DNA from 2 places in the Paludibacillus litoralis genome. Region 1 is predicted to be linked to the other one. Evidence: riboswitches for the same ligand, from Rfam matches in the RefSeq annotation. Region 1 holds a riboswitch; the other holds the start of a gene.
What was found. Region 1 has a riboswitch for glycine ahead of gcvT (glycine cleavage system aminomethyltransferase GcvT). Riboswitches for the same ligand answer to the same signal wherever they lie in the genome.

Region 1 (3,402 bases):
CATTCATGGCTCTCGGTGTATTTGATGTTCGACATGGACGGTGTTCCTCAGCGTTTGTAGGTTGATGTTCTGAACGGAAGCGGCGCGACCTGAGCGGGATGCCTGCGGCCGCGAACTTCGCCATAGACGGTCGCGCCTTCCTCGATATCGGGCGGCAGATATCCCATCGCGATCGGTCTTTCGACCGAAGGGCCGAAGCCGCCGGAGGTCACCCGGCCGATCGGCGCGCCGCCCTCCGCCGCGGCGTATATCTCCACGCCTTCGCGCATCGGCGCGCGGCCCTCGGGCAGGAGCCCGCGGCGACAGCGCGACGGCCCTTCGGCGAGCGCCGCGAAGATGGGCGCCGCGCCGGGAAAACCGCCCTCGCGCGCGCCGCCGGGGCGGCGGGCCTTCTGGATCGCCCATTGCAGCCCCGCCTCGACCGGATTCACGGTCTCGTCCATGTCGTGGCCATAGAGACAAAGCCCGGATTCAAGACGCAGACTGTCGCGCGCGCCGAGCCCGATCGGCCAGACCTCCTCTTCGGCGAGAAGGGCTTCCGCCAGCGGCTCCGCGCGGTCGGCGGGCATGGAGATCTCGAAGCCGTCCTCGCCGGTGTAGCCGGAGCGGGAGATCCAGACCTCCGCGCCGCGCCAGTCGAAACTGGCCGAGTCCATGAAGCGCATCGCCGCCACTCCGGGGACGAGACGCTCCAGCACCGCCTCCGCCGCCGGGCCCTGCAGCGCCAGAAGCCCGCGGTCGGTCAACTCGGTCGCCTCCGCGCCGTCGAGATTGGCCTGCATGTGCGCGACATCATTCGCCTTGCACGCGGCGTTGACCACGAGAAAGAGATGATCCCCCCGGTTCGCCACCATCAGATCGTCGAGAATTCCGCCGGCGGCGTTCGTGAACAGCGCATAGCGCTGACGCCCCTCGGCCAACGCCAGAAGATCCACCGGCGCCAGGGCCTCCAGCGCCGCCGCGGCGTCGGCGGCGCGACCGGAGGGCGCGCGCACGATCACCTGCCCCATATGGCTGACATCGAACAGCCCGGCGGCGGCGCGGGTGTGAAGGTGCTCCTTCATCACCCCGGTCGGATACTGGACCGGCATTTCATAACCTGCGAACGGCACGAGCTTGGCTCCGAGCCGAAGGTGCAGATCATGAAGCGGTGTCCGAAACAAATCGCTCATCGCATCACTTCCATCACTGGCCGGAGTTCCGGCATCGTTTTCCAAACGGGCGCGCCCGTTCACATCGACGCCCCCTCTGTCCCTTGCGCCTGAGATCGTTATCCCTTCGGCGAACGCGTCCGCGTTTCTCTCCAGAGTCTTCGTGTCGGGCCGGTCCCTTGCGCCTGAGAGTTTACCGGGGCGGTTGCTCCTTCGGCACCGGCGAGATCAAACCCGCCAGCTTCTCCCAATCCGACATGCAGACGGTAATCCGGCGGCGCCGGATCTGGCAAGAGCGTTAATGCCCAAAGGGCGACGTCGCGGGTTCAGAAGCGAAGCCCCCGCGCGGCGGCGGCGCCCGCGTCCATCAGGTCGAGCAACCGCGCGACGTAATGCTCCCGCGCGACGAAGCCCGCGGCCTCCCCCTCCACAAACTGCCGCTCCAGCGCGTCGATCAGCCGGAGAAGCCGCCGCCGGTGCAGACCAAGCCCGCGCTGCACCGGATCCGCCACCACCCCGGCGAAAGCCGCGAGAACCGACGCCGAGGCCGCAAGCCCCGCCGTCACCCCCGCCACCAGAGACACGGGAACCGCCGGCGTCATCACGCCGTACCAGAGCGACCCTGCGGCCGCGCCGAGCGGAAACGCCGCGACGGCCGCGCTCTGCGTCATCGCCGCGGCGAGCGCCGGTCCGAGCGAGAGCGCTCCCGGCGTCAACTTCTGGAAAACCGCCGCCCCCGCGCCGACCGTCGCCAGCGCCGTGGTCATCTCCGCGACCGCGGCGCGCGCGCCGGCGTATTCGGAAAGCCCGGCATGGAGCGCGGCCCGGCCCGGCCCGCCGCGCTCCGCCGCCGCCAGCATCCGGCGGATCGCCGGATCGGCGGTGATCGCCGCCGCCAGCGCGTCGTCGCCGGCGCCATCGGGCGGCAATTCCAGAAGCTCGACCAGAATCAGCCGCCGCACCTCCCGCATCACCGCCGTCTCCAACATGATCCGGCGCGAGCGGAGCCAGCCCGCCGTTCGCCGCCGTTTCGCGGCGGCGGCGAGCGCCGCCGTCAGCCGCGCGCTCGCGAAGACCGGCGCCAGCGCAAGGTTCGCCGGCGCCCGCGCGATGTCCCAGCCGAGCGCGTGCCGATGCAGCCGGAGCGAGCCGCGGATCGTGAACCACTGGTCGACGAACCCGTCCACGCGGGCGCGGCGCTCATCGAAATAACGGCGCGCGGCCGCGACCACCGCCGCGCGCACCTCGTCGGGCGTCGGGCCGGGCTCCGGCGCGCCGGGCGTCGCGGCGAAGGGGGCGTCATCCACAGCCATCACTCCGGAATATGGGCGCGCGGCGCCGCCTGCGCAAAGGACTCAGGCCGCGTCCCACGCGACCGGGACCGAGAGCGGCCCCCGGAACGCCCATCCACCGATTTTCGCCTCTCCGTTCAGGCGGAGGCCCTTCAACCGCTCGAAAAGCGTCGGCAGCGCCACCTCCGAGACCAGCGCCTTCGCCGCCCAGGCGCCGGCGCAAAAATGCGGCCCCGCCCCGAAGGCGATATGGGCGGATGCGTCGCGCGTGACGTCGAACCGCTCCGGCGCGGTGAAATGCGCGGGATCGCGGTTGGCGGCGCCGAACATGAAAAAGACCCGCTCCTCCGGCTCGAAGCGCACGCCGTCAAACTCGAAATCGCGCGCGACCCGGCGCGGCGACATGCCGATCGGCGACATCCAGCGGACATATTCCGCGAAGACCCGGGTCCAATCCACCTCGCCGCGCCGCACCAGATCCAGTTGCTCCGGATGGCTCAGAAGCGCCCAGGCGGCGCCGGCGATGGCGTCCCGCGGCTCGTTCTGGCCGCCGGAGATCACCAGTTTGATGTTCGCCCGGATCTGCGCCATCGGCTGCCCGGCCCGCATGAGGACCGAGAGGATCGACGGGTCGGGCGCCGCCCGCTTCGCGGGGATCGTTCGGGTGATGTGCTCGTCGATCAGTCCGGTTCCCCAATCGCAGCGCGCCGCCACTTCGGGGTCGCCGACATAATTGGCGCAGCCGTCGATCATCGCCTGGGAGGCCGCGTTCAGGTCCTCCCACGTCATCGACGTCAGCCCGGTGATCGCCCGGAGCGCGTCGGCGGCGACCGGCGCCGCGTAATCCTGCGTCAGCTCCGCCGCGCGCCGCGGCGCCAAAGCGTCCAGCGCCCGCGCGACATCCCGATGAAAGTGCGACGTCCAGACATCCCGCACCGTGCGCGGCGAGACGGAGGGAA
Region 2 (3,402 bases), on a different contig from region 1:
GAGGCCGAAGGCAACATGCCGAGCGATCCGGTCAGCATCGCCGCGACATCGGAGAGGATGTCGCCAAAAAGGTTGTCGGTGACGATCACGTCGAACTGCTTGGGCGCGCGGACAAGCTGCATCGCGCCGGCGTCGGCGTACATGTGGCTGGTCTCGATATCCGGATATTCCGCATCGGCGATCTTCTGGACTTCGTCGCGCCAGAGCACGCCGGACTCCATCACGTTCGCCTTCTCCATCGAGCAGAGCTTGCCCCGGCGCTTCCGCGCCAGTTCGAACGCCGCGCGCGCGACGCGCTGGATCTCGGACGTGGTGTAGCGCTGGGTGTTGATCCCGACCCGCTCATTGCCTTCGGTGAAGATGCCGCGGGGCTCGCCGAAATAGAGGCCGGAGGTCAGCTCCCGCACGATCATGATGTCGAGCCCGGCGATCACATCATGCTTGAGCGAGGAGGCTTCGGCGAGCGCGTCGAAGCAAACCGCGGGGCGGAGATTGGCGAATAGATCCATCTCCTTGCGAAGCCGCAGGAGCCCGCGCTCCGGTTGCAGAGAGAAATCCAGCGATTCATATTTCGGGCCGCCGACCGCGCCGAGGAGAACCGCGTCCACCGCCTGCGCGCGCGCCATCGTGTCGTCATGAAGCGGGGTGCCGTAGGCGTCGTAGGCGGCGCCGCCCACCAGATCCTCGCTCACATCGAAGCCGATCCCCTTTTCCGTCTCCAGCCAGCCGATCACGCGGCGGACCTCGGTCATCACTTCGGGGCCGATCCCGTCGCCGGGCAGGATGAGAATGGAGGGCTTGGGCATGGCGCGTTTCCTCTGGTTTACCGTGCGGATCGCGTACCCACCCGGCAGGCCAAGGTCAAGATGAAGGGCGAATGGGGCGGGCCGCCGCCTCAGCCGAGAGACTCCAGCCAGTTGGCGAGTTCGGTGGTCCGATAGGCGGGATCGAGAAGGTCCGCGTTGATCCGATGCTTCACGATCAGCCGCGCATGCGCCACCGGATCCTGCGCCGCCAGCGCGATTTCGCGCGCGGCGCGGGGGGCCTGGCGCTTCAGCCAGAACGCAAGGTCGAAAAGCGTCGCCTCCGGCTGATACCGGCAGCCCCAGAACCGGACCCCGCCCACATCATACGCCAACGCGACCGGCGCGCCGGCGGCGTCGACCGCCGCGATCTCCGCGCCCGAAGGCGGCCGCGCCACCGCCTCGCCGCCCCGCATGGGCGCGTCGAACCGGCGCCGCCGCCCGCCTGTCAGCGGATGCTCCAGCGGCCGGATCCCGCGAGCGACGCCGCTTTCCGGCCCTGGCCCGACGGCCGCGCCAAGAAGCGCCGCGCCCGACAACATGCCGCGCCCGGAGCCGAAAACCGGCCGCCCGGCCCGAAAGGCGCGGGCGCAGAAGGCGGCGACCGGCCCCGCCCCCGCCTCCCCCGCATCCGGCGCGCGCCCCGAGCCCGCGATCGCCACGCCATCGAACGCCGCGAGGTCGACCGCCGCCGGATCATGGTCCGAAAACCAGGGCTCGACATAGGCGAAACGCGAGTCGGGGGCGATGACGGAGAGCGCCCGGGCGAGCCTGCGCGCGCCGGTCGCGCCCGCGCCGCGCTTCGCGCCAAGCGCAAGCTCGGGCGGATCGCCCTCGACGATCAGAAGTTGGAGATCGGGTTTCACTTCGGACCCTCTTGCTTTAAAGTCACAATCGGACTCTATCCGCCGCAGGCTCCGGATATCTATTGCGAAACGCAGGCGCTCCCCCTATCCGGGCGGCGTGTATACGTCGTGACGGGAGAGTGCGGGTCATGCCCCGCCGCCGAAGGAGCAACCGCCCCGGAATCTCTCAGGCGCCAGGGACCGGCGCGACGTCGGAACTCCGAAGAGTGGCCGAATGCGGCCCGCCGAAGGAGCACCCCCGCGCGGCGCGCCGCAAGGGGCAAACTCTCAGGCAAAAAGACGGAGGGGGCGTGGCGGCGATGGGCCGCATACGCCCGAGGAGCGTTCAACATGACTCATATCGCAGTGATCGGCGCCGGCGTGGCCGGGGTCACGACCGCTTACGAGCTGTCCCGGCTCGGCTTCGAAGTGACGGTGTTCGACCGCCGGCGCTACGCGGCGATGGAGACCAGCTTCGCCAACGGCGCCCAGCTCTCCGCATCCAACGCCGAGACCTGGACCCAGTGGAGCATGGTCCTGAAAGGGTTGAAGTGGATGTTCCGCCGCGATGCGCCGCTTCTGGTCAGCCCGCGCCCCGAATGGCGGAAGCTGAAATGGATGGCGGCGTTCATCGCCCAGATCCCGAATTATCGCGCCAACACCATCGAGACCGTGCGCCTCGCGCTGAAATCGCGCGAAGCGCTCTACGAGACCGCCGAGCGGGAGGGCATCGATTTCGATCTCGAAAAGCGCGGCATCATGCATTTCTACTCGACCGAGGCGGATTTCGCCCACGGGAGGAAGGTCAATGAATTGCTCGCCGAAGGCGGGCTGGAGCGGCGCGAACTGGCGGGGCACGAGTTGCGCCAGATCGAGCCTGCGCTCTCGGGCGACTTCGTCGGCGGATTCTTCACCCCGTCCGACAGCACCGGCGACATCCACAGCTTCACCATGCGGCTGGCCGAGGTCTGCGCGCGCCAGGGCGCGACGTTCCGCTTCGGCACGCCGGTCGCCTACGCCGGGCGCGACGGCGACATGCTGCGGTTCACCTCCGAAGCCGGCGAGGATTTCCGGTTCGACGGCGTGGTGGTCTGCGCCGGCGTCTCCAGCCCGGAGATCGCGCGCGCGCTCGGGGACAAGGTGAACATCTATCCGGTGAAGGGCTATTCGATCACCATCGACCTCCCCGACGAGCGGAGCCGCGCCGCGGCGCCCTGGGTCAGCCTGCTCGACGATCGCGCCAAGATCGTCGCCAGCCGGCTCGGAGAGAACCGCCTCCGCATCGCCGGCACCGCGGAGTTCAACGGGCTCAACCGCGATATCCGCGCCGACCGGATCGAGCCGCTGACGAAATGGAGCGAGACGTATTTCCCCGGCGTCTCCACCGAACACGCGACGCCCTGGGCGGGGCTCCGCCCGATGCTGCCCTCGATGCTGCCGCGGGTCGGCTCCGGGCGCGCGAAAGGCGTCTTCTACAACACCGGCCACGGCCATCTCGGCTGGACCCTGTCCTCCGCGACGGCGCGGATCGTGGCCGAGGTGGTGAGGGGATCCTACGCGCAGGACTGATGAGCGGACGCCGCGCCGGGGCGGGACCATGAGAGAGACGCGCGTCCCGCCCCCGACGGCTATTCCCAAGGCCAGGTTATGGATATACCAATCCCGTATACGTCTGGCCGCTGGGTGAGATCCGCCTCGAACGCGCGGGTGAAGCGCCTCGCCGACCTCGGATAACCAGAAGGAGCGCCTCCATG

Region 2: it holds a riboswitch for glycine, as region 1 does, so the genes downstream of both, WG921_RS00860 (D-amino acid dehydrogenase) here and gcvT (glycine cleavage system aminomethyltransferase GcvT) in region 1, are expected to answer to the same signal.

The regions. Positions count from the first base shown of each region.
Region 1 is NZ_JBBHER010000003.1:177,650-181,051, reverse strand. Features, by position in the region: gene gcvH (glycine cleavage system protein GcvH) at 1-26, opposite strand, end outside; gene gcvT (glycine cleavage system aminomethyltransferase GcvT) at 48-1,172, opposite strand; glycine riboswitch at 1,247-1,309, opposite strand; glycine riboswitch at 1,314-1,411, opposite strand; gene WG921_RS05340 (DUF6635 family protein) at 1,478-2,458, opposite strand; gene WG921_RS05335 (cytochrome P450) at 2,507-3,402, opposite strand, start outside.
Region 2 is NZ_JBBHER010000001.1:191,395-194,796, reverse strand. Features, by position in the region: gene leuB (3-isopropylmalate dehydrogenase) at 1-806, opposite strand, end outside; gene WG921_RS00865 (hypothetical protein) at 896-1,669, opposite strand; glycine riboswitch at 1,772-1,862, shown strand; gene WG921_RS00860 (D-amino acid dehydrogenase) at 2,000-3,217, shown strand; gene WG921_RS00855 (molybdopterin guanine dinucleotide-containing S/N-oxide reductase) at 3,400-3,402, shown strand, end outside.